Thiocapsa rosea: one gene and its partner. The protein of the gene in region 2 binds, or shares a complex with, the protein of the main gene of each other region. Links are inferred from orthologs where the notes say so. Each region holds a gene or a part of one and is shown on either strand. Other genes may lie near its edges.

Region 1 (14,101 bases), 2.1 Mb from region 2 along the record:
CGAGCGAGACATGAAAGACGCCGACCATGAGAAAGGTCGGGATGATGAACATCAGGTCTTTGGGCCTGAGAAAACTGCGCCCGCCGATCTTGAGCGTCACCTGCAGCAGCAGTCCGACGGCCGCGGCCGCGACGCCGGCCAAGGCCGCCGCGACATCCGGGTTGTTGTGGAACCGGACATAGAGAAGCCCGAGGACGATCAAGATCGCCACACCCGGCAGGATCAGTCCGAGTGCTGCCGCAGCGGCCCCCCGCGGTCCCCGCAGCTTGCGCCCGACGATGACCGCGACATTGGTGGAGTTCAGACCGGGCAGTGTCTGGCCGATCTCGAGCGCACCGAGAAACTCGTCGTCCGAGAGCCATTTCTCGCGATCGACGACCACGTCGCGCAGGTAGGCGACCAGCCCCCCGCCGAAGCTGGAGATCCCGATCAGGGCGAAGGCGGTGAAGATCTTGCCGATCGAAGGTGGCGCGGCGACCGCGCTCGGTTCATTCGCGATTGGTCGAGGCATTGTTCCCGAGTCCGTAGACGATGCCGGTTTTTGTAGTCCCAAGGGTCACCCATTCGTAGGCGTCCATTTGGAGTGTTTTATAGAACTCGATGGCCCGATCGATGCTCTCCCGTTTTAGATCCTCACGACGATCGAATTTGTATTGGAAGGCGAACTCCCCGCAGAGGGGGCGCTCATGTTGGCGATTGCGCCAGACCGCGATGGTCGTCTTCGCATTGATGCCGTGCCCGAACTGAAGCTCCCCGACATTCACCTGCACCTCCTCGACCGCGAGGTCCTTGACCAAAGAGATTCGCTCGTCGGATTTTGCCCCTGCTTGAAGCAACGCGGGGAAGGCGCGTGTGAGATCCTCGACGGCCATGTCGATCTGTTCGCGCGGCGTCGCTAGAACACAGTTATGCGAATAGATCGACCGAAAGCCGCCGAGTCCCTCGCGCAAGGGCAGCAGCTCTTGCTTAAACTTGATTCGGATATGTGCACCCGGCGTGGCCGGCCGGACGTCGACGGCAGCGGCAGTCTCGAAATCCGGGTGCCTGAACTTGACCGTGAGCTCGGGTAGACCGTCCGGCCAACCGTTTTTGTAGAAGCTCCGCAGCCGGACGATGAAATGGTTGTTGTAGAGATCGCACCCCGGCGTATCGAAGAAAAGCACCTCGCGCACATGATTGTCGAATGCGCCATCGGCCTCCTTGACTTTTACGCCGCACTTCTTGGCCGAATGACGCACGATCGACCAAAAGTCCTTGAAGGCTTTTGCAGTGATGAAATGATGGGCCTGCAGGATGATCTTGCACTCGTAATAGTGCACGTCCGAGTAGGGGGTATTGAGCACTTCAACGGCGTTGTCGTTCATCGTGATACCCGGCTGATTAAGGGGTGCGGTCCGTCTCGGTCTCCGAGACGCCTGGTCAGAGGACTGGCGACTTACTCGAACACCACCCGCGCGTTCAGCGGCTGGATCGGTCGATTGTTCGGGTGTCCCATCGCCCGTGCGAATTTCACGAGCTGTCCGTGCGAGGCGCTCACCGGATGCTTCATCACCAGCCAGGTCACGCCCTCGGTGCACGGAGGCGTCGTCAGCGAGCCTTCGAAACGGTAGTAGGCGCGATCGGCGGGCAGCAGCGCTTCGGCCGATGCCTTCGTTCCAAGATGCGCGGTGCGGCCCTGCAGCCGCGGCATCGCCGCCCACGGGGTGGACAGGGCGAGGTTCTCCGGACCTTCCTCGAACATCACCGCGATGACCGCGAGATGGCCCTCGGTGTCGGCATGCACCAGATGTGCCTCCATCGGGAATGTCTTGCCGTCGACATGGTTCTCGCTGGGCGTGTGGAAGTGGAACTGCTTGAGGCTGTAATCGCGGCCGTCCAGCGTGATGGTGCTGCCGGCGTCGTAGTCGACCTGAATGGTGTGACCGTTATGCACCTCGTCATGGCCGCCCGGCCTGTAGTGGAAGCCGATACGCGGCAGATCGGCGTCGATCCGGCTTGCGATGTCGATCGGTGTTTGAGCTTGGCCGGACCTGCAGGCGATAAAATGCGGGTCGATTTCGCCCCAGTGTTCCGGACCCCGGGCGCCGGAGTAGTCCCAGTGTGTTCCTTCGTCTGCTTCGGCCAACCCGGCTCCGATGAGCCCGGTGCCGATCGGCACGGTGCCGAGAATCAAGGTTAAGGTCGCGATCGCCCTGCGCTTCATCGTCTGTCTCGTCATGCAAAGGGTAAATCGGGCTCCGGCCAGGTTGCTGATGGCCGGCTTGGATGGCGTCGGGTTCATTCGGCTCGACGATGCTGCAAAGCATAACGGTCTTTCCGCTCGAAAAGCGATGCTCGGCTGAGGCTTGGAGCGGGGAACAGCCGGACTTGCGGCCTCTGGACTCCGCTCGCCTTGATCTAAGTCAAGGATACAGCGGTGCGCCCTCGCCAGACTGAGCGCCCCTCATCGACCCCAACGATCAACAGAACCGATCCGCGGGAGCGACAAGGGCACCTTGATCCCGATTCGATTCAGAGGCACCCATGCACTGCAACCAATGCGAACAGACCTACCGTAAGACCGGCTGCGTCACCTCCCCCGGGATGTGCGGCAAGGACGCCGATGTCCAGTCCCTTCAAGAGATGTTGCTCTACGGTCTGAAAGGGATGGCCGCTTATGCGCATCACGCGCGGCGTTTGGGCAAGTCCGACGAGACGGTGTCGGCCTTCATCGAGGAGGCGCTCTTTGCGACCATGACCAACGTCAACTTCGACGTGAAGAGTCTGCTTGAATACTGTCTGGAATGCGGACGGATGAATCTGCGCGTGATGCAGATGCTCGACGAAGGTCATGTCGAGGCCTTCGGCAAGCCAGCACCCTTCAAGGTGAAGGAGGGGACGCAAGCGGGCCGGGGCATCCTGGTGACCGGTCATGATCTGGCTGACCTGCGGGATCTGCTCGTGCAGCTCGAAGGGACCGACATCAAGGTCTATACGCACGGCGAGATGCTGCCCGCGCACATGTATCCCTTCTTTCAGAACCATCCGAACCTGGCCGGGCATTACGGCGGTGCTTGGCAAAACCAGAAGCGCGAGTTTGCGGCCTTCCCGGGTCCGGTGGTGGCGACGACCAACTGCGTCCTGATCCCGCCTCAGAGCTACAAGGGTCGGCTCTTCACGACCCGCGGGACAGCGGTTCCCGATGGTCAGCGGGTGCTCGACGGGGATTATTCCGAGGTGATCGGCGAGGCCATGCGTTGCGAGCCCTGCGAGGAGCTGCTGACGGGCGAGTCGACCGTCGGTTTTCATCGCACGGTACTCTTGGATCACGCACAAACGATCGTCGATGCGGTGAAGGCGGGGCAGATCAGCCGCTTCTTCGTGATCGGCGGATGCGACGGGGCGGATCCGGGCCGCAACTATTTCAGCGACTATGCGCAGGGCACGCCGGATGATTCGTTCATTCTGACCTTGGGTTGCGGCAAGTACCGAATCCGCGATCACGAGTACGGCGAGCACCTGGGCTTCCCGCGCCTCATGGACATGGGGCAGTGCAACGACGCCTACGGCGCCATCGCGGTCGCATCCGCCTTGGCCGAGGCATTCGAGTGCAGCGTCAACGAGCTGCCTCTGACCCTGGTTATCAGTTGGTTCGAGCAGAAGGCGGTTGCTGTTCTGTTGACCTTGCTGAGCCTCGGGGTCAAGGGGATTACCCTGGGCCCGAACGCACCGGCCTTCGTCTCGCCGAACGTCTTTGCGATCCTGCAGGAGCGATTCGATCTGCGTTTGAGCGGAAATGATGCCGAAGGGGATCTGCGGCTTGCCATGACGGCTTAAACCGCGCCCGGTGCGATATGCGTCGTTTGTTGGATGAGCTTGACCGCGCCGGCTCCGATGACCGTCGGAGTCGGGGCGGTTTAAGGTATTGAAAAATATTAAATTTTAAACCGCGTCGCACCGAGATCGAGGATATCTCCAACGCCAAACGCAAAGTGAAAATGACGCATATTGCTCTGGACGCGGTTTAGGTGATTTCCGGGAAAAGGTCTAACGGAAGCGCCGCAACCAGGAAAAGTGGTCGAACGCTCTTCTCCTTGTCGTTGAAATATGCGCTTTAAACGCACCCGGTCGGCTTCGGCAACCCACCCCACTTGCAGATCAGCTTCATCGGCCCTTTCCTGAAGATGTCGTAGAGGTCTTTGGTCGAGACCTTTTGCTTCTTGGCGAAGATGCGGATCGGCGGGACGACGCCGTCGGACTCGTACATGGCTCGTGCCTCGCGGATGAAGTTCATGACCTGATCGGTCATCTCGAAGTCGTCCGCCTTGGCTAGCTCGACGGCGACCTCTTCGCTCCAGTCGTCGCGGTTGAGGAGAAAACCTTCATTGTCCAAGGGAACGCTCAGTGCTTCGGTCATGGGTACAACTCCGAGAGGCTGTGTGGTCAGGATTGAGAACTCCAATAGAGTGTGGTGGCGACACCGATCGATACAAGACGTTCGTTACCCGTCTGTCCATCCGCTCATCATCCCCCGCGGCCGCTCTGGATCGCCTCCAGCACGCCGTCCCAGAACCTGATACGGGCGCAGATTGCCTCTTCAGCGGCGGTCTCGGCCTCGTCGAGCCGTTGCGGGTCGTCGCCGCACAGCTGCTCGAGGAGTTTCATCGACAGGGGACCGTGGAAGTCTTCGTCGAGGTGGATATGCCGGTTCAGGTAGTGATGGAAGACGGGTGCCTGCGTCTCGGTAATCCGCATCTGCTCGAGGAACTGCCGAAACATGCCGGGGATCAGTTTCTCGCGTCCGAGGGCCAGGGCGGCCGCGACCAGATGCGGCTTGTCCTCGCGGATAAAGCAGAAGGTGGTCTCGGAGAAATAGCGCGACGGCAGCGGGACCATCGATGCGTAGAGTGCCTTGTCGACACCCTGCTCGGCGACCAGATCGAGGAAACGTCTCGGCATCTCGCCGTCGGCGCCGACCTCGGTCATGGCGCGACAGTACAGCTCGAAATGGCTTGCGTACTCCACGCCGCCGCCCGGAAGCGGCAGGCTGTCGGATTCTTCTTCGAGGACCAGTTGGTTGATGAAATAGCGCACACCGGCATCACCATGCGGCATCCAAGGTACCGCGACGGGAGCGACCCGGGCCTGGAGGTACTTGATCAAGGACATGAAGTCCCAGACCGAGAAGATATGGTGACTCATGAAGACCTGGAGGTCTTCGATGCGCTCGATGGCGCCGTAGATCGGATGTGCGTTGAGCTGTTCCTGCAGGGGCCGGATGTGGTCCAGGTTCAGTGATGCCATGAGTCCCGTCCTCGTTATTTCAGTATTTCAGTCGACACTGAATCGACAATATAAGGCGTTCGGGCGCTAAATCTCCAGTACGAGACGATGGGTGCCTGATCGATGTCATCGCGGGCGCTGAATCTTCCGATTAGCCTGGTCTCGGGCCGGGGAGCGATCCCGGCGAGAGGTGTCGCGATGGAGTCGGGCAGGATGACGGGCGATCGGGTCGGACGGTTTTCCGCGGGATGACGGGCTCCGCTTACGCGCTCGCGTTCGTTGTCGGGCTGCTCAGTGCCCTGCACTGTATCGGCATGTGCGGGGGGATCAGCGGTGCCTTGAGCTACTCGCTGCCGCCCGAGACGCGCAACGATCGCAAACGGCTCGGTCTGTTCGTGCTGGCCTTCAACGTGGGCCGCATCGCCAGCTATGCCGTGGCCGGGGCCGTTTCGGGTGCATTCGGGGCGATGCTGCTCGGCTCGGGTGGCTCACCTTGGCTCTTCGAAGGCGTGCGTTGGCTGGCCGCCGGCATCATGATCGGCATCGGACTCTATATCGGGGGTTGGTTTCCCCGGTTCGCGACAATCGAGCGCCTGGGCATACCCCTGTGGCGCCGGCTCGAGCCGCTCGGGCGACGCCTGTTGCCGGTGACCACGCTGCCGCGCTCGGTCTTGTTCGGCATGGTCTGGGGGTGGTTGCCTTGCGGGCTGGTCTACAGCATGCTTCTGAGCACGCCCGCGCAAGGCGGCGTTCTGGCCGGGGCGCTCTACATGGCCCTGTTCGGTGCGGGGACCTTGCCGATATTGGTCCTGGGGGGGCTCTTTGCCGGACAGCTCTTTCGGCTCGGGCAGGACCGACGCTTTCAGGCCATGGCCGGTCTCGGCGTGATCCTGCTTGGGCTCTTGACCTTCATCGTCAACGGATAGCGCCGGACATGCCAGAGAGGGCGTCGCGAGCGCAGTCGAACCTACACGAGCACAATGCAAACGATTTCGGATGGGTGTCATGACGACTCTGATTGGCCGGTCTCCCGCCTTTAATCGACTCCGCAATGCCCTGTCGATGGTTGCCGCGACGGACGTGGGTGTCTTGCTGCTGGGTGAACCCGGCACCGGAAAAGAGACCCTGGCGCGCGAGATCCATGCGTGCAGCGCCCGTCGGGATGGCCGGTTCGGCGTGCTCGCCTGCACCGGGGCACCGCCCGACGCGCTCGACCGCTGCGTGTCGACGCTCGTGCAGGAGGGTCCCGCAACCCTCTATCTTGACGAGGTCGGTGAGCTGAATGCGGCGGATCAGGCGCGACTCCTTCACCAGATCCTCGTGCAGGATTCCGCCAGCGACGGCACGTGCTCCGGCTCCGGTCTGAGGATCATCGCGGCATCGGCCTTGGACCTCGATCGGCAGGTCCAGCAAGGGGCGTTTCGGCGCGATCTGTATCTGCGACTCTGTGTCGTTCCGCTGGAGGTGCCGCCCTTGCGTGAACGCGCACTCGATATCCCGGCGCTGACGGAGCATTTCATCGCGACGGCGACGGCGCGACACGGGCTCGATCCGCCGTGGCTGACGCCCGGTGCGCAGCGCCTGCTGCGCCGTTACACCTGGCCGGGCAATCTGCGCGAGCTTGCCAATCTGTGCGAGCGTCTCGTGATTCTCCTGCCCGGTACGGCGGTGGGACCCGAGAACCTACCGGGGGAGCTGGTACGGGGGGCGCCTCTGTCGGAGAACGACATCGCCTTCTCGCTCCCGCCGCACGGGATCGATCTCAACGACCTGGAGGCGGAGCTGATCCGCCAAGCCCTCTCGCTGGCCGGCGGAAACAAGAGTCGGGCCGCGCGTCTGCTCGGGTTGACTCGGGATACGTTGTTGTATCGCCTTCAAAAACACCTCATCACCAGCTAAACCGCGCCCCGGAGTTGTCCGGCGATGTTGCCATGTGGCGATAGGTCGGAGGGGTTCCCGACAGTCGGCACTGGACGCGGTTTAGGAAATAGGAAATAGGAAATAGGAAATAGGAAATAGGAAATAGGAAATAGGAAATAGGAAATAGGAAATAGGAAAGTAGGAAATAGATATTTTCTGAACCGCGTCTCCACCGGCGGCGCTGGAATGCGTTACGCCGGGAGTTTGCTCGAAAGGATGCATGGACCGCCGACGCGGTTCAGTCGGGTTCAGTGTAGGCGCTGACCACTGCACCATGTGTCGAAGTAACGCTGCATCACCTCGCGGACCTGCGCGGGGTAGTGCAGCGACTCCATTTCTCCCATGCCCTCGCGGAAAAAGTGGGGGGCATGATCGGGCAGTTGCTCGCCGATCGCGTCGAACGCCTCGATCATTAGGGCAGGCTGGTGGCTGCGCGTGGCGACGATTCCGCGATTGATCAGGAGCAACAGCCAAGGATCGGTCGGGTCGGTCGGGTCCATCCCTTGGATGCGGTCCGCGCCGATGCCCTCCGCGATCTCGCGCATCAGGCCGTAGAGCTCGGCGAGCTCTTCGGGTCGTTCCAAGCGATTTGCGAGCGTTGACAGGGCATTGACGACGTCTTCCGGGTGCTGCAGCTCGCCGCCGCGTCGCAACATCCAACAGGCGAAAGGAACCGCGAGAACCTCGACGGATTGCGCCTGCGATTCGAGATTCAGGCGACGCGCGAGATCGCCGAGTTGACGCAGGAGGCCGAGGCCATGCTCGAGCAGGGCGTCGGGTACCACGCCGGTGGCTGAGCGCAGCACCTGTACCGACTCTCCTCGCGCCTCGGCCTCACCGGTCCGCACGGTGTCGAGCAGTTGCGCGAGTCCGCTCAACAACACCTGTGGTGTGGGTTCGACGGCTTGCTCCGAGTCGTCGAAGGCGCGCTGGATCTCGTCGCCGAGTCGGGTGAGTTCGTCCGCGATATCGATGAGGTCGACCTTCGGGAGCATGGGCTGATCATCCTGGCAACAATAAAGAAACTGAGGTCGGATCGACCGATCCGGCCTGCATCCCGGAGCGCTGCGGCATCGGCCGTTGCAAGGAGACTCCGACCCCCATACCTGGAAATATAGCAAGCGTGACCATCCCCGTCTCGCATCCGGCCTCTCGCCGGCCCGAGGCACGCATCCGAGGGATCAGTTAGACTAGAACAATGACCAAAAGCCCCGATCTTCACAGCCATTCAACAGCCTCCGACGGCACCTTGACCCCCGATGCCTTGATGCAGCGCGCGTTCGCGTCAGGTGTGCGGGTCATTGCTCTCACCGATCACGATACCACCGAGGGTCTGGCCGAGGCACGAGCAACGGCCGACGTGCTCGGTCTGCGGCTCATCCCCGGGGTGGAGATCTCGGTGACCTGGGGCGGTCGCACCGTTCATATCGTGGGTCTCAATGTCGATCCCGAGAATCTCGCGCTTCAGACCGGACTGAGCCGTCTGCTCGCCTATCGTGGCTGGCGTGCCGAGGAGATCGGGCGCCGTCTGGCCAAAAAGGGTATCGAGGGCGCTTACGAGGGCGCGAAGGCCTTCTCGAACGGTCGTCTTATCGGACGCACCCATTTCGCCCGCTTCCTGGTCGCGAAGAGCCATGCGCTTGACCTGCGGGATGTCTTCAACCGCTATCTGGTCAACGGCAAGCCCGGCCATGTGAGCGGCGAATGGGCGACACTCGAGGAGGCAACCGGTTGGATCACGGGCGCGGGCGGTCAAGCCGTCATCGCACATCCGGCGCGCTACAAGCTCACGCGCACCCGTCTGCTGAAGCTGCTCGGCGAGTTCCGCGAGTGCGGCGGAGTGGGCCTGGAGGTGGTTTCCGGGAGCCACAGCCGGGACGAGGTCTTCAACTTTGGTTGCCTTGCACGCGACCAGCGCATGCTCGCTTCCGCTGGTTCCGACTACCACGGACCTGAAAATCCTTGGATCGATCTGGGGCGTTTGCCCGCCCTGCCGCCCGCCTGTACGCCGATCTGGCACGACTGGCCCGAGCTTGACGAGGAACCGAGTCCCCGTCGAGCCGCTGTCGGTTGATCTCGAGCCATGGCGCAGTTTTTTCAGATCCATCCAGCGAATCCGCAGACGCGTCTGATTCGCCGCACGGTCGAGATCCTGTTGGAGGGCGGCGTCATCCTTTATCCAACGGACTCCTCCTACGCGCTCGGCTGTCAGATCGGCGAGAAGTCTGCGATGGAGCGGATCCGCCGGATTCGCAAGCTCGACGACAAGCACAACTTCACCCTGGTCTGTCGCGATCTGTCCGAGATCACGACTTATGCGAAGATCGACAACCAGGCGTTTCGGTTGCTCAAGAGCCTGACGCCCGGCCCTTACACCTTTATCCACGAAGCGACCAAGCAGGTCCCGCGGCGGCTGCTTCATCCCAAGCGCAAGGCGATCGGCATCCGGGTGCCGGACAACGAGATCTGTCGTGCACTGCTCGGCGAGCTTGACCAACCGATTCTCAGCACCACGCTGATCTTGCCGGGCGACGATCGACCCCTGACCGATCCCGAGGAGATGCGGGAACTGCTCGACAAGCAGGTCGATCTCATCATCGACGGCGGGTTTTGCGGTTTGGAGCCCACCACCGTCGTGGACATGACGGCGGAACCGCCGAGCCTCATGCGGCGCGGCAAGGGCGATGCGAGCATGTTCGAGGAATGACCCCAGTTAAACCGCGTCTAGAGCGAAATGCGTCATTTTCACGTTGTGTTCAGCGTCGGGGGGTTCCTCGATCTTGGCGAGACGCGGTTCAAAATTTAAATTTTTCAATCCTTTTCACCGCGCCAGCTCCGACAGTCGTCGGAGCTGGCGCGGCCAAGCCATTCCAACGAATGACGCATACCGCACCGGGCGCGGTCTAGCGGTGCGCGGGGCGTGCAATGCGGCGAAGAACCGGCGCGCGCTCGGTATATAATGCCGCGATGGAAGCCCTAAACCCTTACCAACTGCTCGCCGTCCTCGTCATCCCGGTGCTGTTCGCGATTACGGTCCACGAGGCCGCGCACGGCTGGGTGGCGAGTCGGCTCGGTGATCGGACCGCGCTAATGCTCGGTCGCGTGACCTTCAACCCGATCAAGCATATCGACCCGATCGGAACCATCGTTGTCCCGCTCGCCACCTTCTTCCTGGTCGGGTTTCTCTTCGGCTGGGCGAAACCCGTCCCGGTCAACTGGCGCAACCTGCACCATCCGCGCCGCGACATGGCCTTGGTGGCGGTCGCAGGTCCGGGTGCAAACCTGCTGATGGCGCTCTTTTGGGGGGGCATGATCAAGCTGGGTGTGCTGCTGTTGCCTGCCAACCAATGGATCGCCCTTCCTCTGATCTACATGGGCGCCGCCGGGATCCTGATCAACGTCTTCCTGATGGTCCTGAATCTGATCCCTCTGCTGCCGCTCGACGGCGGGCGCGTGCTCAACGCCGTGCTGCCGCCGAAGGTGGCCCTGCAGTTCTCGCGACTGGAACCCTTCGGGTTGATCATCCTGCTGGCGTTGCTGATCACCGGGCTCCTGGGTGCCGTCCTGCTTCCGATCGTGATCGGCACCGTGGGCCTGCTCCCCGGCTCGGCGATCGTAAGAGAGCTCTTCTTCGTCTGATTACGAGGCTGCCAAACCTTGACTTCCGTCTCCGCACATCACTCGCGCGTCCTCTCCGGGATGCGTCCTACGGGCCGTCTCCACCTGGGCCACTATCACGGCGTCCTGAAGAACTGGCTGGAGCTTCAGCACGAATACGAGTGTTTCTTCTTCGTCGCCGATTGGCATGCCCTGACGACGCACTACGAGGATCCCTCGATCATCCCGACGAGCACCCGCGAGATGGTGATCGACTGGTTGGCCGCCGGGATCAATCCGGGCTCGGCGACGCTCTTCATCCAGTCGCGGGTCCCTGAGCATGCCGAGCTGCATCTGCTGCTCTCCATGATCACGCCCTTGGGTTGGCTCGAGCGCGTGCCGAGCTACAAGGACCAGCAAGAAAAGCTCAAGGAGCGCGATCTCGCGACCTACGGCTTTCTTGGCTATCCGCTGCTCCAGAGTGCGGACATCCTCATGTACAAGGCCGGGCAGGTCCCGGTCGGCGAGGATCAGGTTGCGCATGTCGAGCTGACGCGCGAGGTCGCGCGGCGTTTCAACCACATCTACGGTCGCGAGTCCGGCTTCGAGGAGAAGGCGGAAGAGGCCAAGCGCAAGATGGGCAAGAAGAACGCCAAGCTTTTCGATGGGCTGAGACGACGTTATCAGGAGCAGGGCGATCAAGAGGCGTTGAGCGTCGCCCATGCGCTGCTGGAAGGGCAGGCCAACATCACCCTGGCCGACCGCGAGCGTCTGCTCGGCTATCTGGAAGGCGGCGGGCGCGTCATCCTGCCCGAGCCGATGCCGCTGCTGACCAAGGCGTCCAAGATGCCGGGTCTAGACGGGCAGAAGATGTCCAAGTCCTACGGCAACACCATAGCCCTGCGCGACGAACCCGCCGTTGTCGAGAAGGCCCTGCGGACCATGCCGACCGACCCGGCGCGGGTGCGCCGGACCGATCCGGGCGATCCGGAGAAGTGTCCGGTCTGGCAGTTCCATCTGGTCTATTCGAACGATCAGGTCCGCGACTGGGTGCAGCAGGGCTGCCGCTCGGCCGGCATCGGTTGTCTCGAATGCAAGCAGCCGGTGATCGACGGGGTGCTCGCCGAGCTGATGCCGATGCAGCAACGCGCGCAGGAGTATGCCTCCCAGCCCGATCTCATTCGCAACGTCATCAACGACGGCTGCGAGCGTGCACGCGATGTCGCCCACGAGACACTTGAAGAGGTTCGGCACGCCATGTCCCTGGTCATGACCTAAACCGCGCCCGGTGTTTCGGTGCTGTCTTGGAGGTGCTGCGGGCCTCGAAGCACAGATCGGCGTCGGTGGGGCGCGGTTTAGAATCTTTACTTTTTTTGGGACTTGAGTATGGCGGACGAGGGGACCGACCGTCAGCCGCCGCCGGGGCAACAGGTGGAGATGCCGCTCGAGGTGGCGCCCTTCGCCATGGTGCGGGGCCTGCCGTTCCTGACCTTGCCCGTGGACCTCTACATCCCGCCGGATGCGCTCGAGATCTTTCTGGATGCCTTCGAGGGACCGTTGGATTTGTTGCTCTATCTGATCAAGCGACAGAATCTCGACATCCTGGATATCCCGATTGCAGCCATAACCGCCCAGTACATCGAATACGTCGACCTCATGACCGAGCTGCGCCTGGAGTTGGCGGCGGAGTATCTGGTCATGGCCGCGATGCTGGCCGAGATCAAATCCCGGATGCTCCTGCCGCGTGTGCAGGCCGCGGAGGATGAGGGCGAGGATCCGCGTGCCGAGCTGGTGCGTCGGCTCCAGGAGTACGAGCGGTTCAAGCAGGCGGCGCAGGATCTGGACGCATTGCCCAGGCTCGAGCGGGATGTCTTTGCCGTCCGCGTCGAGGTGCCGCCGGGCCATGTTCAGCGCGTCCCGCCGGATGTGGATTTCCGCGAGCTGCTTCTCGCCATGCGCGAGGTCATGGCACGCGCCGATCTCTTCACACGCCACCGCGTCGAGCGCGAATCCTTGTCGTTGCGCGAGCGCATGTCGTGGGTGCTCGAGCGCCTGAGTGATGGCGGATTCCTCGCCTTCACGGATCTGTTCGATGTCACCGAGGGGCGTGCAGGCGTCGTCGTGAGTTTTCTCGCACTCTTGGAGCTGATCAAGGCGGCGACTCTGGAGTTGGTCCAGGCCGAGCCGTTCGCGCCCATCCATGTGCGTCTGCGCGAGACCGCAGCAGGTGTCGTCCTCGACGAGGCGGAACTTGCTTAAACAGATCGTCGAGGCCGCGCTGGTCGCCGCGGGTGGGCCACTGACCCTGGATCAGCTTCTTGCGCTCTTCCTGGACGACGAGCGTCCGTCGCGTGCGGAGCTGCTTGCGGTGATCGCTGCGCTTCAGGAAGACTATGCCGGGCGCGGTCTAGAGATCGTCGAGGTCGCCGGCGGTTGGCGTACTCAGGTGCGCGCGACCATCGCCCCCTGGGTCGCACGTCTCTGGGACGAGCGCCCGCCGCGCTACTCGCGCGCCCTGCTCGAAACACTCTCGCTGATCGCCTATCGTCAGCCGATCACGCGCGGCGAGATCGAAGACATCCGCGGGGTTGCCGTGAGCACCCAGATCGTCAAGACCCTGACCGAGCGCGAGTGGATCCGCGTGGTCGGTCATCGCGACGTCCCCGGGCGGCCCGCACTCTTCGCCACCACGCGCAAGTTCCTGGATTATTTCGGTCTGCGCTCTCTCAACGAGCTGCCGACACTCGCCGAGATCCGCTCCCCGGATTTCCTGATCGACGAGGAGTTGAGGCTCGAGGAGCCGACCCGCGATGCCGTGGATGAAAAGCCCCGAGACGACGCTGGTGTATGATCGCCGCGAGGCACCCACACCCAGTCGTAGGATGGGTAGAGCACAGCGAAACCCATCCTCCAACCCGAGAACCTTCATGAAAACCGACCGACGCTTGCCCCCATCGCCCCCGCCGCCTCCCGCCGAGGAGCCCGTGCGCCTGCAAAAAGCCCTCGCCGATGCGGGCCTGGGCTCGCGGCGCACCATCGAGGGCTGGATCAGCGAGGGGCGGATCCGGGTCAACGGCGATCTCGCCAAGCTCGGGGATCGAGTCACCAGCCGCGATCGGATCCGCGTGGACGGGCAAGACGTCAAGCTCAGGGGGCGGCGAGAGAAGCTTCCCCAAGTCATCGCCTACCACAAGCCCGAAGGCGAGCTGGTCACGCGGCGTGATCCCGAGGAGCGCCCGACGGTGTTTCGTCGTCTGCCCAAACCCAAAGAGGGCCGCTGGATCGCGGTCGGCCGGCTCGACATCAACACCTCCGGTCTGAT
Region 2 (15,327 bases):
GTACGCCATCATCGCCGTGGATCACGACAAGAGTCTCGCGGCACGCCTGAGCGCGCGGCCGGACCATCTGGCGCGCCTGCAAGCCCTGCAGGACGAGGGTCGCCTGGTCATCGCCGGACCACATCCGGCGATCGACAGCCCGGATCCGGGTGAGGCCGGTTTCTCCGGATCCCTCATCGTCGCCGAATTCCCCGATCTGGCCGCGGCCGAGCAATGGGCGGCCGCGGATCCGTACAAGGCTGCCGGCGTCTACCGAGAGGTTCGGGTCAAGCCCTTCAAGCGGGTGTTTCCGACCTGAAGCCCGAACCCGGACGCCGCTCGCCGGGGCGGACGATTCCCCTCATCCGCCGTCTCTCCCCATTGCAATTGCCGGCATCCTTGGATGCCAATGAATCCCAACATACGGAAATCATCATCATGAAGACGACTCGCATTCCCCTCCTCCTGTGTGCCCTGTTGGCCGCAGGTGTCGCCGTGGCGCAGGACGCCAAGGACGCCGAGGTCCAACCGCAGGGCGACGACGTCCTGATTGCAACGGTCAACGGCACACCCTACGGGCTCGAACTGTTCCGTCTCTTCTTCCTGGAGCGCCTGCAGCAAAGTCAAGGCCAGAATTCGCCCGAACTCCAAGAGCAAGCCTTCAACGACTTCATGAGTCTTGTGGTTGCCTCGCAGGAGGCCGCGCGGCGCAATCTCGAGAAAGACCCGGACGTCGGTGTCGCCATCGAGCTGCAACGCATGAAGATCCTCTCCAACGCGGCTCTGGCCTCGATGGCCGAGGAGATCGAGCCGACCGAAGACGAGCTGAAGAAGGCCTACGACGAGATCAAGGCCAGCGCCAGCCAGACCGAGTACAAGGCGCGCCACATCCTCGTCAAGGACGAGGAAGAGGCGAAGAAGATGATCGAGGAACTCGAAGGCGGTGCCGATTTCGGCGATCTCGCACGCGAGCACTCGCTTGGCCCGACCGGCAAGAACGGCGGCGAGCTCGAGTGGTTCGACGCCAATCAGATGGTGGCGCCCTTCTCCGAGGCGGTCGCTGCGATGGAGGTCGGTACCTACACAAAAACACCCGTGCAGACCCAGTTCGGATGGCACGTGATCGAGCTGCAGGACTCCCGCAAGGCCGAGCCCCCGAGCTTCGAGGATGCCAAGCAGCAGCTCACGGCCCTGCTCAAGCGCCAACAACTCTCGGCAAAGCTGGCCGAGATGCGTGACGGCGCCATGGTGGAACTCAACGAAGAAGTCGTGAAGCTCAAGCCGACCGACGAGAGCGCGGCTGAAGGGGCCGCCGAGTAACGCCTCAGGCGCTTTTCGGCCACAAGCATCCCGACTGCGCGTGGCAGCACGACCTGTAGGGGCGAGCGCATTCGCCCCTACAGCCATCACGGTTATCCCTCCGCCGGCTCGAACGTCGGCGCATACTCGACTATTTCACTGCAACGACACGGAAAATGACGCGGATGCGACCGGAATCACGGTTCGCTGTCACCCACGGCATTGCGTTCCTGCGCTTTTGTATTAGAATTTGCTTATGTAATGAATGACGGAGAGATCCTATGATCTCCTGCACCACGTTGCGCTCGACCGTTGTCTTGTCCGCCGGACTGCTCCTGTCCGGCATCCTGCTGCTCGGACTCGCGCAGAGCGCCGCTCTACCCGTGCCGACCGCCCATCTCGCCCTGCTCGCGGTTCTCGGCGGTGCCGTGACGTTGGGCTTCGCCTTCGCGCTCGCGGTCTCACCCTGGTCACGACACTATTTCGACAACTGCGAGCACTGAACCTAAACCGCGTCCTGAGCGAAATGCTCATTTTCGAGTGAGCTCGACGTTTGGTGCATCCACGGCCCTTCGCGGGGACGCGGTTTAAGGTGATTTCCGGAAAAGGATCTACCGGCAGAGGGGCAACCAGGAAACGTGGTTGAAGGCTCCAGTCGTTGTCGTTGTCGTGTTCGTCCGGAATCCGATTACGATTGCGACAACGACAACGATTACGACAAATTCTGCGAGTGTTTGCTCGAGACTTCTCGCGGACTCAGTGCGCACTCATCAGCTGCTCGGCCGTTCCCGGCTCCAGCCCGAACTCCTCTTCGACCATCCGGTTCCATGCGTCGCGTTTGAAGGTGCTCTCGTCGGGCACCTTGCGATGCACCAGGTTGTAGTGGCAGTCGATACAGGACTTGCCGTCCGTCTCCTCGCGATGGATCGCCGCCGTATCCGCACGCTTGCCCTGGATCGCATCCTGCGTATGACAGCGCTTGCAGGTCGCCGAGTCGCGGGCTTGAAACCATCTGCGCGCGGCGAAGGCGGCCTCGGGCAGGTGTAGGGCATTGATCACCGGGTCGTCGTAGTCCGGTCCGAAGAGCTGCTTGAAGAGGTCCTTCGATCCCACCGCATGGTCCCAGGTCGCCGCGAAGACGCCTTCTGAGACGTGGCAGTCACCGCAGGATGCGCGCACCCCGGATGCCGAGTCGTAATGGACGGTTTGCCGATAGCTCTCTTCGGCATAGGTCATCGAATGGCAGGTCGTGCAGAAGGCGTTGGTGCTGGTGTAGTGATCGAACTCAAGCAGGAAGGTCATGAAGAGCACCCCGCCGACACCGCCGACCACGAGCGCGATCAGCACATGGCGGGTGATGAACACAGGTGCGCGCAGCTTGCCCATTACTCGGCCTCCCGGGGTGCGAAGCCGAGGATGGCGCTCGCCTGATCGGGCTGATCCAGCCACTCGTGCTGCCCGTTTGCGCGCAGCACGGCGTCCACCAGCTCGTCTGCGTGCTCGCCTGCCACCGCCCGCGCCTCCGGGAGGAAGCGTGCATAGAAATTGCGGCCGACCAGATACATGCCCTCCCACCAGGCGTGGTTCGGACTCATCATGGAGGCGCCGTGTCGGGCGCGTGCGCCTTCGTCGTGCCACAGCTCCCAGTAAGTGAACTCGATCGGCTCGTCGAACGCGGTCGGAGTGAGGAGACCGCGCTCGTAGAGGCCGGCCATGATCGCCCGTGCCGGTTCGCCGAATTTCGTGTTGTAAAGCTCGACAACCGCGTCGAACTGACGCATGAAGCTCTCGGTGAAGCCCTTGCCGTGACATTCGACACAGACCAGGGACATGGCTTGACGGCGCCGCTCGGGTGTCGCCACCGCCTTGACGGTCCCGACCGTGCCGTCGGCACGCGTCAGCTCGGTGCCGCGCCGCGGCGCAGGCTCGTCCGCGGGCAGCTCCATCTTGTGCCCGTCTTCGAAGATGACCAGGAACTGGCGCTTGGAGACCGGCGTATTGAGGCTCCAGACGTTGCGCAGACCCACATCATGGGTCGAGGGCAGCTTACCGGCGGCACCCATATGACAGGTCACGCAGGTCGGCGCGGCCGTATAGTCGCGCCCGGCATTCCACTCGGCTGCATCAAGATTCATCTCGTCGCGATGCGCGGCATAGACCATCCCGTGTTTGGACGCCTCGAAGACCTCCTTGTCCGGCGAGTCCGGGCCGGAGTGACAGCGCACGCACGCCTCGGGCTCGCGCGCCTGGGCCTTCGAGAAGCGATGCCGGCCGTGGCAGGATGAGCATGACCCCTTGGATCCGTCCGGATTGATCCGCCCGATACCCGAGTTGGGCCAGGTCGCGGGATCCAAGGTGCCGTCACCGCGCACCTTCACCCGCGAGCCGTGACACTGATCGCAGGATGCGGCCTGCATGGCCGCGCCGCCGACGTTTTGCGCCAGTGCCGGAATGCGATCCTCGATGATGGAGTACGCCTCGGCGTGGACCGAGCCTTGCTGCTCTTCGAACTCTTTCGTGTGACAGCGCCCGCAGTCCTTCGGCGAAACGATGGTCGCGATGACCTGGCCCTCATGCTCGATGGCGTCCACATCGGAACGCTCGGCCCGATGGCAATCCATGCAGTTGACACCCGCGGCGGCATGGGCGCTGTCCTGCCACTGCTGCGCCAGCCCGCTCGATGCCTTGGTGTGGCAACTGACGCAGGCGCTGCCGGCTTCGTGGCCCCAGTTGCTCGGGTCGAGTTTGACCTTGTCGGCCGCTGCGGGCACCGCGATCGACAGGGTTAGAGCACAAAGAAGAAGCAATCGTATCGGTATCGAGACTGGAATAGCGCACATCTGAACAACCTCTGAAGACTGCCGGAAAGAACGACGCGTCCGATTATAGGGCGGCCGGACCGAGCAATCTAATTCAGAACCTATCGATATTCTGTTGTTGACCCATCGGATGACCGACGGAGAAAAAAGGGCTAAAGCAACGAACAAAAAGGCTCTTTTTTTTCTTTTCATTATGCGGCTATTTCGAATAGACAGGGTGTGGCCCGACCGAAAGATCCAGAAGGCCCCGGCCTGAACCCATTCAATTTAAACCGCGCCTCACCGAGATGGAATATATCTCTGAAGCCAAACGCAACATGAAAATGACGCATGTCGCTCTGCCGCGGTTTAACGCATTAGAATTTAATTAAATGCTATGGGTTTGGACCGGAGCGAGACAGGAACCGAATTTCATTGACTGCAGGCACTTTTCCCGACGGCATCAATAGTGAACAATTCACGACGGTCGGACAGGCGTCCGTGTCACACCGTCCACATCACAAGAAGATAAGGAGCGACACCCCATGCAACCTATACTCGCGGGACTCTCGATCGCATTCGGCCTTGCACTCGGTCTCGGAGGTCTCGCCGCTCCGGCGGCGGCCGAAGACACCTCCGAGCCGATCCACCTGATCTCGTCGGAGGTTTGCCAGACCTGTCACGAGGAGATCTACCGGCAGTGGAAAGGCTCCATGCACGCCAACAGCACTGCGTTGAAGGATCCGATCCACGGCACCTTCTACGAGATGGAGGTCGGAGATCCGAGGGCCGAAGGACAGGTGCACAAGAAGTCCGGCACCTTCCCGATCTGTCTGCAATGTCACGCACCGAACGCGGCCCGCGACCAGACCACCAAGCTCGATGCCCATGTCGCCTACAGCGAAGGGGTCAATTGCGTCGCCTGTCATACCCTTCAGAGCTACAAGGGCATCCAGGGCGAGGACGGCAAGATGCGCCTAGGTCTGAAAGCCTACGAGCTGTCGGACAAGCTTCAAGGTCCCGCTGCCTTCCCGCGCGGCGTCCAGCAGCTGGCAGCGGCCGGTGACGACCTGTTCGGCGGTGCGGTCGACGACGCGGCGGGCTCGCAGAAGCCGAACCCGCATTTGGGCGAGCCGGTGGAGATGGACGGGATCGAGATCCCCGCACTGACCATGGAGGCCAGCCCCTTCCTGATGAAGACCTCGGATGCCTGCATGGGCTGCCACGATCAGCGCAACAATCCGCAGGACGTCCCCTTGTGCGCGACCGGCAACGAGTTCATCGCCAGCGGCAGCAAGGTTGCCTGCCAATCCTGTCACATGCCGGTCTCCAACGGCCTGGTGGATCACTCCATGGGCGGCGGACACGACCACGGCATGCTCAAGCGGGCCGTCGTGTTCGACGTGCGCACCGAGATCGACGGCGATGTGCTGAAGACGACCGTCCTCATGCAGAACTCGCAACCCCATTCGGTACCGACCGGAGCGCCCTTCCGCAACATGTATCTGAAGCTCACCGCCTATGACGATCAAGGCGAAGTGGTCTGGCAAAACTCGGAGAGTCATCCCTCCAAGGACGATCCCAAAGGCTACTTCTTTTACGGCCTTGCGGACGCTCAGGGGATGCCCGCACCGCCACCCACCGCAACTCAGCTCGGCGATGACACCCGGCTCAAGCCCCATGAGACCCGCGAAATCCTCTACGACATCCCTGCGGAAGGGGTCGTCTTGGTGCGCGGCGAGCTGTACTACAACCTCTTGTGGCCGTCGCTGGTGGAGAAGTTCACGCAGCTGCCGAGCGAGCTGACCGATCCGGTGCTGATGGCTGCCGTGGAGCAGAACATCTCCGCACCCTAAACCGCGCCCGGTGCGGTATGCGTCATGTGTTGGCATGGCGTGGCCGCGCCAGCTCCGACGACTGTCGGAGCTGGCGCGGTTTAAAGAATTGAAAAATTTTAAATTTTAAACCGCGTCTCACCGAGATCGAGAAGATCTCCGAAGCCAAACGCAACATGAAAACAACCCATGTCGCTCTGGACGCGGTTTAATAGCGGAAAAGCGAGAAGACCGGACGGCCGTTCAAGGGCTGGATGGGACGCGCGTTCATCCCCGTGGCCCGCGCAATGCGCTGAATCTGATCGGCGCTCACCTCGAGCGGTTCGCGAAAGACGAACCAAAGCACCGGCTCGGTGCAGGGCGGCGTAACCAACGAGCCCGTATATCTGTAATAGCTGCGATCCACCGGCAGCAGGAAGAGAGGGTTGATCCCCACCTGACGTTGCCGCACCCGCTCTCCGGGCTGGGTCGGCAGATACTCCAGGATCCGATCGAGGATCCGATTCTCGCGCTCGCCGGCCCGCAGCGGCACGGCGACGACGGCATAACCGCCCTTCCCGTCGCGATGCAGCATATGGATCTCGGCCTCCGCCGCAACACCCTGGAAACCATGCAGACCGGGGACGTGGAAGCTGAACTCGGCGAGGTCGTAGGCCTGTCCGCGGATCACGAGCGCACTGCCGGGCGGGGAGATCAGGCGGACTCCGCGGCCGGTATTCTCGGCCTCGAGGAGCTGCGATCGATAGCGGAAGAGCAACGGCGTGTAGCTCACGCGCTGGGTTTCGACGATATCGATCGGCGATTGCAGCTCGCCCCGCGCGCAGGTCTCGTACTCACCCCCGAGATCGCCCCACTGGTCCGGACCCGCGACCCCCGAGTAGGACCAATCGGGTGTCCCGGTCGTCGCCGCTTCGCGTGCGACGCCATCTCGGCAAAAACCGGCCGCGACCAGGCACAGAGTCAACTGCACAAGACGCCGCCGTCGGGCAGCATCCGGGCGCTCCGGGCGTCCAGGGTTCTCCGGGCGGACGCGTGTCATGGCATCACTCCTTGCGCTTTTTGATGCCGGCAATCGGCACGACCCGAGAATCCGGGGGCTCGTCGACATAGTAGGGGCGCTCGCCGCCGCGGCCTTGCGCGTCCGCAAGCTCCTTCTCGCGGGCGGCGATCAGCCCGAGGCACTGACGCACGTCCTCGATGGTCGGCTCCGACAGCGGATGACGCATCCCTGGCGGCGGGGTGACGTCTCGGATGATCGCCGACAATGTCTTGCGCATCGCGATCAGGATCTGTTGCTCTTTGCTTAAATCATGCATTGGGGAACCCGTAGAGTCTGGAGAGACGCGGTTCGATCGCGGGAAGCAGGCGATCGCTGTCGATGCGGTTCTGACGACCGCTCTTAAACCGCGCTCAGCGCGGTATCAGCAACATTGGGGCGATGCCGGAAGAATCCGGAAGCGCGCAGACATCGTTCGGACGTCGCTCGCAAGTCGTTTGGATCAAGGGCGATCGAGCAACGCGCTCAGCATGGCCTCGTCGAGAATCGCAACACCGAGTGATTGTGCCTTCTCGAGCTTGGAGCCCGCCGCCTCGCCCGCAATCAGATAATCCGTCTTCTTCGAGACGCTGTTTGTCACCTTCGCACCGGCGTCCTGCAACCGGGCGGCGATCTCCTCGCGCGGCCGGCTGAGTGTGCCGGTGATCACGATCGTCTTGCCCTCGAGGGGCAGCGCTTCCGAGGTCTGCGCAGGAGCTGGCGCGTCGGGCCAGTGGATCCCGGACTCGAGCAACCGCTCGATCGCCTCCCGATTGTGCCCTTGCGCGAAGAAGCCCGCAATCTCCGCCGCCACCACGGGGCCGACTCCTTCGACGAGCCGCGCGCTGTTGAGGTAGAGCTCTTCGAGTTCGGCCGCGCGAAGTGCAGCGAGATCCTCGAAGCGCCCCGCCAACGCCTGCGCACGCGCGGGGGTCAGACCGGGGAGCTTCAGTCCCGCCAGCCAGTGTGCAAGGTCGCCTTGCGCCTCGATCTGCGGATGCTCGATCAGGAAGCGATGCAGCGCGTTCGCGGTGTCCCGACCGACACCCTTCACGCCCCGATCGCGGACGAAATCCGCTTCTCGCGTCCGCACCAGCTCGGCCATCCCGCTGAACCGGGCGGCCAACGCCTGCGCGGTCGTCTCGCCGACATCCGGAATGCCGAGTGCGAAGATAAAGCGCGCGAAGGTCGTGGACTTGCTGCGCTCCAGGGCGTCGATCAGGTTGGCCGCGGACTTCTCGCCCATGCGTTCGAGGCCGACGAGCTGCTCCGCGGTCAGCCGATACAGATCGGCAGGCTCGCGAACCAACCCCAGATCGACGAGCTGCTCGATCAGCCTCTCGCCGAGACCCTCGATATCCATGGCGCGACGCGAGGCGAAATGCCGGATCGCTTGCTTGCGCTGCGCGGGGCAATAGAGACCGCCGGTACAGCGTGCCACCACCTCGCCCGGCGGGCGCAGCACATCGGACCCGCACACGGGACACTGGGCAGGCATCTCGACCGGCACAGCACCCGGCGGCCGGCGATCGACCAGGACGCTCACGACCTCCGGAATCACGTCGCCCGCGCGTCGGATGACGACGGTATCGCCGGCACGGACATCCTTACGGACGACCTCGTCCATGTTGTGCAAGGTCGCGTTGGCGACGGTAACACCGCCGACCTGCACAGGCCGCAGCCGCGCGACAGGCGTCACGGCGCCGGTACGTCCAACCTGGAACTCGACCGCCTCGACGAGCGTCAGCTCCTCCTGCGCAGGAAACTTGCGTGCAATGGCCCAACGCGGATGATGGCTGGTCGCGCCCAGGCCGATCTGATCGGCGATCCGGTCGACCTTGAAAACCACGCCGTCGATCTCGTAGGGCAGCGCATCGCGGCGCCGTCCCAAGTCCTCGAAATAGGCGCGACATCCGTCCGCTCCCGCGACCTGCCGCAGCTCTTTGGAAATGGGGATGCCCCAACCGGCGAGCCGTTGAAGCATCGCGATCTGGCTCTCCTCGGGGTCGATCGAGAGCTCGCCCCATCCGTAGCAGCAAAAGCGCAAGGGGCGCGTGGCGGTGATACGGGGATCGAGCTGGCGTAGGCTCCCCGCGGCCGCATTACGTGGATTGGCAAAGACGCGTTCGCCCCGTTGCGCGGCGTCCCGGTTGAGCCGCTCGAACCCCTCGCGGGTCATATAGACCTCGCCGCGCACCTCGAGCACGTCAGGCCAAGCCTCGCCGACGAGGCGCAGGGGCACGCTCTTGACGGTACGCACGTTCGCGGTGACATCCTCGCCGGTGGAGCCGTCGCCGCGGGTCGCAGCCTGAACCAACAGACCCGCCTCGTAGCGGATGCTCATGGCAAGGCCGTCGAGTTTGGGCTCGGCGGTGTAGAGGATCGGATCGGTACCCGGCAAAGCGGCGGCATTCCGACGATCGAAATCCGCCAGCTCGCCGTCGCTCATGGCGTTGGCGAGCGAGATCATGGGCAGACGGTGACGGACCGCAGCAAAAGCGGAGAGCGGCGCGGCGCCGACCCGCTGGGTCGGCGAATCCGGCGTTATCAGATCCGGATTGGCAGCCTCGAGGGCTTGAAGCTCGGCGAAGAGACGATCGTATTCGGCGTCCGGGATCTCCGGATCGTCGAGAACGTAATAGCGGACATTGTGGCGGGCGATCTCCGCGCGCAGCCATGCGGCGCGCTCGGCGGCGGCATCCGCACCGATCAACGCTCCGCCGTGCGTGCCCATCGGCGCTCGTTGTCGAGCACGGCTTGGCGCAGGTCCTCTTCCTTCCTCACCGTGAGCGGACGGCGTGTCTCGTCGAGCACCTCGCCGTCGAGTTCGCTGGCGAGCTTGCGGGCCGTGGCAATCATCTCTTCGAGGATGGTGATGTCCTCAGGGCGTCCGTCGAGCTGGGCGAAGAGCATGAGACCCGGAGTCGAGAATTCTTCCATGCCCTCGAAGGGGAAGGTCCCCGGCTTGACCATGTTGGCCATGCTGAAATAGATCCGCGTGTCGTGGTCGAACTCGTCCAGACAGTGGAAGATGTCCATCCGGCCGGGACGCAGACCGCAGATATCGGCGGCATCCATCAACTCCGGACCGGCGAAGGGCTCACGGCGCGCGCTGACGCTGAGCTGAATCAACAGCGGCTCCATGTCCGCCGGCATGTCCGTATCCGGCTCGTCGTCCGAATACAAGGCGTCGTCCGGGTCGGATTCGGCCTCCGACTCCGGATCGAGGCGGCGCGAACGCGCGGCGGGGGATCGGCCGGGCCGAGCCTGATCGGGCTCGCTCCCGCGCTCGTCGTCGGCGCCGCGCCCGAGCCGCGGCTCGCGCTTGCCGGTCGAAAGACCATAGGGTGCGTCGGCCTCTTCGTAGTCGTCGTCATCGTCCTCGTCACCGCCACGACGGCTGCGCTCCCACAGAAAGAGGGCGAGGACGAGCAGGGCTCCCACGACGATCAGGATGAGACGGATAGTATTGGCGTCCATTCAAGCGTTGCTGTCGGTCTGACGTTCAGGACTAGGGGGAGTATATCAACGCGCGGGCCACCTGTATCCCCGCTCGAACGGGTTTGACACGCGGCGTCGGCGACCCGAGCCCGCATCCGTACCCGGGGCAACACCCGTTGGCGCGCTCAGGAAACGGCCGCAAGCCGAACCGCCTCGTCGACATCCACCGAAACGAGCCGCGACACGCCGGGCTCATGCATGGTCACGCCGAGCAGATGATCGGCGATCTCCATCGTAACCTTGTTGTGGCTGATGAAGACGAACTGGACGCGGTCGGACATGGAGCGCACCAGCTCGCAGAAACGCCCGACGTTGGCGTCGTCGAGCGGCGCGTCGACCTCGTCGAGCATGCAGAAGGGTGCCGGGTTGAGCTCGAAGATGGCAAAGACCAGGGCCACCGCGGTGAGCGCCTTCTCCCCGCCCGAAAGCAGATGGATGCTCGAATTGCGCTTGCCGGGCGGTCGCGCCATCACGGTGACGCCGGTTTCCAGCAGGTCCTCGTCGGTGAGATCCAGGCTCGCGTGACCGCCGCCGAAGAGGCGCGGGAACAGGAGCTGAAACCCCTGATTGACCTGATCGTAGGTCTCGCGGAAACGGTTGCGGGTCTCGCGATCGATCTTGCGGATCGCCTGCTCCAGGGTCTCGAGCGAGCGGCTGATGTCCTCGTGCTGGGCGTCCAGATAGACCTTGCGCTCGGCCTGTTGTCTGAATTCGTCCACGGCGGCCAGATTGACCGGACCGAGCCGCTGCAGACGTGCCCCGGTCTTGGCGAGCGCCTCTTGCCACTGTGATTCGTTCGCCGCGGGATCGGTCTCGGCCAAGACGTCGAGCGGCGTCTGCCCGGTCTCGGCGATCTGCTCGGCAAAGGTCTGACGACGGACCAGGCGCTCCTGGTGCTCCAAACGCTGCCGATCGAGCTCGCCGCGACCGAGCCGACCCTCCTGCTCCAAACGCTGACGCGCCTGATCCAGCGCGCGCACCTCGCCGTCCAGGACTTCGAGCCGATTGCGTGCCGCGGCCAACGCCTGCTCGACCTCCACCCGCAGCACCAGCTGCTCGTCGAGCCGCGCCCGTTGCTCGGCCAAGGGCTCGACACTCTCCTCGAGCGCATCCAACAGCTCGGCGCGGCGCTCGTGCAGCATCGATCGGCGCTCCTGAATGCGCGCGAGGCTCTGTTGTGTGGCCGCCCGCGCGGCGCGGTTCGACTCGACGCTGACGCGCAAGCCTTGGCTCCGCTCCCGGCAACCTCGCTCCTCGTCACGAGCCGCAGCGAGCGCGGTGCGCAGCACCTCGCGCTCGGCCTGCATCGTTTCGCGTCGTTCCGCCAGGGTCTCGACCAAGGACAGATGCTCGTGCAGACGCTCGCGGGCCTCTTCCATCTCCTCCAGTGCCTCGGCCATCTGCTCCTGCAGCTCGTCGCGCTCGGCGCCCAGCGCCTGGAGCCGATCCTGTCGGTGCTCGCGCTTGGCGCGAAGACTCGCGAGTTCGGCCTTGAGCTGCGCGAGCTCGCGACCCAGGGCCGTCAATTGTCGTCCGGCGTCGGCCCGCTCCTCTTGAGCCAGTGTTCGGGCCGTGCGCAAACGTTCCTGCTCAGCGCAGAGCCCAACCTCTCGGCCCTGGTGATCGGCGATCTCCGCGCCGAGCACCTTGATCGCCTCCGCACGCGCGATGACACCCCCCTGCGCCCGCACCGGCGGCGTGCTCAACCAGTCGCGTCCGACCCGCGCACCCTCGGGCGTGACCCATTGCTCGGCCGAGCCCAGGGTGTCGCGCATCGCCACGGCGTCGGCGAGCCGATCGACGGTACGGACCCGACCGAGCAGGCCGTCGAGCGCCCAAGGTGCGCGAACATGCGCGAGGATCGCCCGAGCCGCGGTTGCGCTGTCCAGGTCGGGTGTCCCCTCGACTTGACTCTCGGCATTGCCGCGCGTCTCCAAGAGCACCAGACCCGGAGGCGGATCGCCGCCCGCGAGCGCACCATCGAGATTCGGGATGCCGACCGCGCGAACCGCGTCCCCGAGCAAGACCTCGACCGCTCGCTGCCAATCCGGATCGACCTCGATCCGATCGATCAGACGCGCGGCATCGGCGAGTCCCGCGTCGGCCAGCCAGTCGGCACGGCCGTCGTCGGCATCCGTGTCGGCGAGGGCCTCGTCCTGCAGGGCAGCGAGCGAGGCCAGCCGACCCCGGGCTTGCTGCAACAGGGTGCGGACCCGATCGATCTGCGAGGCGAGCGTCGCGATCGCCCCGTCACGCTCGGACAAGTCCGCGCCGTAGGTCTCGTGACGCGCTTCCATATCCGCGAGTGCGGCCTCCAATCGGCTCTCGCGCTCGACGAGCTGCAGAAACCGATCCTCGAGCTCCAGCCCCTGCAGACGTGCGAGATCCTCGTCCAAGCGCCGCAGTCGGTCCCGATCGCGGTCGCTGCGTTGCTCCAGTGCGTTGATCCGGGCACGCTCCGCCTGGGCCTGCTCAGACGGCCCGGCGGCCTCCCGACTGAAGTCGTCCCAGAGACGCTCCCACTGCTTGAGCCGATCCTCGGCGCCCGCCACGCTCAGCACAGCTGCAGCCAATGCCTGATCCGCGCCCGTCAGCTCGGGATCGTCGCGGGCGAGGTTGCGATCGATCTCGGCAAGACGACCCCGGTCGCGTTCCAAGTGGTCCTCGGCCTCGCCGATCTCCTGATCGAGCCGCACCAGCTCGCCTTCGCGCCGCCCGCGCGCCTCGTTGGCGAACTGGATCGCCTGCTCGGCCCGCGCAATCTCCGAGCCCACGGCGTAAAAACGGCCCTGTACCCCGTTGAAGGTCTCCGAGGCGCTCTGATAGTCGGCACGCCGCGCCTCGATATCGGCCTCGATCCGGCGCTGCTGCGCGAGCCCCGCCTCGGTCCGGGTCTCGGTCTCGGCCAGGCGCTGCTCGCGGGCGCGGATCTCCTCGTCGAGTGCCTGCCAGCGCAACGCCTTGAGCTCCAGGTCCAGACGCCGCTCCTCGGCCTTGAGCTGGGTGTAGCGCTCGGCGGAGGCGGCTTGGCGCTCCAGGTGCTGGATCTGTTTGTTGACCTCGTCGCGCAGATCGTCGAGCCGATCCAGGTTCTCGCGGGTTTGGCGCATGCGGCTCTCGGTCTCGCGGCGGCGCTCCTTGTACTTGGAGATCCCCGCGGCCTCCTCCAGAAAGATCCGCAGATCCTCGGGCCGCGCCTCGATGATGCGCGAGATCATGCCCTGCTCGATGATGGCGTAGGAGCGCGGACCGAGACCCGTGCCGAGAAAGAGGTCTTGGATATCGCGCCGACGGCAGCGCGTCCCGTTCAGGAAATAGGCCGACTGACCGTCGCGCGAGACCTGACGCTTGACCGAGATCTGATTGAAGGCGGCATAGGCGCCGCCCACCCCGCCGTCGGCATTGTCGAACACCAGCTCGATGCTGGCCGTCCCCACCGGCTTGCGACCGGTGCTGCCGTTGAAGATGACGTCGGCCATCGACTCGCCGCGCAGCATCTTCGCGGAGCTCTCGCCCATGACCCAACGCACCGCATCGATGACGTTGGATTTGCCGCAGCCATTGGGACCGACGACACCGACCAGATTGCCGGGAAAGAGCACCGTCGTGGGATCCACGAAGGATTTGAAGCCGGCCAGTCGGATCTTTTCAAGACGCATCCAAGAACCATACCGGAAGGAGAATCGGCGGCACAAGCGGGCCGATCGTGTCGCATGGCAGATGCCTTGCGGGCTGGTAGACTTGAGGATCGCCATCTCTCAAATCGCGCAGGCTCCAGCGGCCGTCACGTCTGCCGGGGCCGATTCCATCCCAAAGCATCGCATACCGCGCTGGGCGCGGTTTAATCCCCGGTGATCGACATCATGACACCTCCCCGCCAGCTTCCATCGGTCCTCCCGCCCCGGCATCGTTTTTTCTGGGACACCCTTCTTTTGCTGCATCTTCTTCTGCTCGCAATGCCCGTATCGGCCGCGGAGAACGCCTTCGTGAACAACGCCGAGCCGCCCGTGCCTTCGAGCGTTCGACCGGGCACACCTTGGCAGGAATCGAACACCGCGCTCCCGCCTTGGCCGCAGGACGCGGATCTGGTCGAGCTGGTCCCGGATGGACCCGATGCAGGCTTGCGGTATTTCATCGACACCCGCAACCTGCAGATCGGCTCCGACGATGTCGTGCGCTTTACGCTCGTCGCGGAGGGCAGCAACGGGAACCGCAACCTCTCGGTGGAGGGCATCCGCTGCACGCCGCGGGGCGCCTACAAGATCTATGCCTACGGTGCCGGCAACGGGTTCGTTCCGATTGCCTCGGACGAATGGCTGCCGATCCCCGCCCACGGCGGGGAGCGCTGGCGCCACGACCTGTGGCGGTTTCACTTCTGCATCCCGCAGGCCTTCGCGCCGCGCCCGAAGATCGACATGGTCCGCTCGCTCAAGGGCCGCATCTCGCCGCGCCAGAACATGGGTTTTCTGCCGGACTGACGACGCCGAGTGCATCGACACCACCGAGCGCCCGCCCCGACCCGGGCCATCGACTGGAAACTCCGGCCTGCAGCCCGCATGATCCGGCGCTTGGCGAGGCTCCGCCTGCTGCGAACCGCCGGTGGTCCCGGCGGCTCCCTGCGAGCGGTTGCCGAGCGCCACCCGACTGACCACATTGACCCGCGAACCCGATCAGGCCACACCCATGACGAACCCATTGCTCGAGACCACCGGCCTCCCGGCCTTTTCCCGGATCCGTCCCGAACACGTCGAGCCCGCCATCGACGTCTGTCTCGCCGACTGTCGTGCCGAGATCGAGCGTCTGACCCACGCGGTCCCGGTGCCGACCTGGGAGAACTTCGTCGAGCCGCTGGACGAGATCGACGACCGCCTGAGTCGCG

The links.
Region 1: the proteins of smc (region 2) and BDD21_RS22060 are in contact, whole or in part, in a crystal structure (PDB 3ZGX), measured with the Bacillus subtilis proteins. The link is inferred for Thiocapsa rosea from one-to-one orthologs.

Annotation. Positions count from the first base shown.
Region 1 is NZ_RBXL01000001.1:4,958,026-4,972,126, reverse strand. Bases 11,206-14,101 are described here. They hold BDD21_RS22060 (segregation and condensation protein A), read left to right. Parts: upstream 11,206-12,165; coding sequence 12,166-13,038; downstream 13,039-14,101. Other genes in these bases: rluB (23S rRNA pseudouridine(2605) synthase RluB), read left to right, coding at 13,707-14,101; scpB (SMC-Scp complex subunit ScpB), read left to right, coding at 13,031-13,630; BDD21_RS22065 (tryptophan--tRNA ligase), read left to right, coding at 11,206-12,057. Also shown: BDD21_RS22130 (chromate transporter), read right to left, coding at 1-511; BDD21_RS22125 (hypothetical protein), read right to left, coding at 489-1,364; BDD21_RS22120 (carbonic anhydrase), read right to left, coding at 1,436-2,203; hcp (hydroxylamine reductase), read left to right, coding at 2,524-3,816; BDD21_RS22110 (TusE/DsrC/DsvC family sulfur relay protein), read right to left, coding at 4,094-4,396; BDD21_RS22105 (DUF3050 domain-containing protein), read right to left, coding at 4,504-5,283; BDD21_RS22100 (sulfite exporter TauE/SafE family protein), read left to right, coding at 5,511-6,188; BDD21_RS22095 (sigma 54-interacting transcriptional regulator), read left to right, coding at 6,268-7,161; BDD21_RS22085 (hypothetical protein), read right to left, coding at 7,431-8,177; BDD21_RS22080 (PHP domain-containing protein), read left to right, coding at 8,381-9,256; BDD21_RS22075 (L-threonylcarbamoyladenylate synthase), read left to right, coding at 9,266-9,889; BDD21_RS22070 (site-2 protease family protein), read left to right, coding at 10,150-10,821; more of BDD21_RS22065, read left to right, coding at 10,840-11,205. UniProt on the Bacillus subtilis protein: Participates in chromosomal partition during cell division. May act via the formation of a condensin-like complex containing Smc and ScpB that pull DNA away from mid-cell into both cell halves.
Region 2 is NZ_RBXL01000001.1:2,832,268-2,847,594, reverse strand. What follows is about bases 10,374-14,495. They hold smc (chromosome segregation protein SMC), read right to left. Parts: upstream 14,108-14,495; coding sequence 10,574-14,107; downstream 10,374-10,573. Other genes in these bases: BDD21_RS12565 (CNP1-like family protein), read left to right, coding at 14,312-14,495; BDD21_RS12575 (cell division protein ZipA), read right to left, coding at 10,374-10,427. In the rest of the region: BDD21_RS12620 (YciI family protein), read left to right, coding at 1-298; BDD21_RS12615 (peptidylprolyl isomerase), read left to right, coding at 418-1,299; BDD21_RS12610 (hypothetical protein), read left to right, coding at 1,560-1,781; BDD21_RS12605 (cytochrome c3 family protein), read right to left, coding at 2,035-2,664; BDD21_RS12600 (multiheme c-type cytochrome), read right to left, coding at 2,664-4,085; BDD21_RS12595 (cytochrome c family protein), read left to right, coding at 4,622-5,932; BDD21_RS12590 (carbonic anhydrase), read right to left, coding at 6,120-6,950; BDD21_RS12585 (segregation and condensation protein A), read right to left, coding at 6,955-7,227; NAD-dependent DNA ligase LigA, read right to left, coding at 7,411-9,681; more of BDD21_RS12575, read right to left, coding at 9,657-10,373; more of BDD21_RS12565, read left to right, coding at 14,496-14,926; prlC (oligopeptidase A), read left to right, coding at 15,132-15,327. UniProt on the Bacillus subtilis protein: Required for chromosome condensation and partitioning.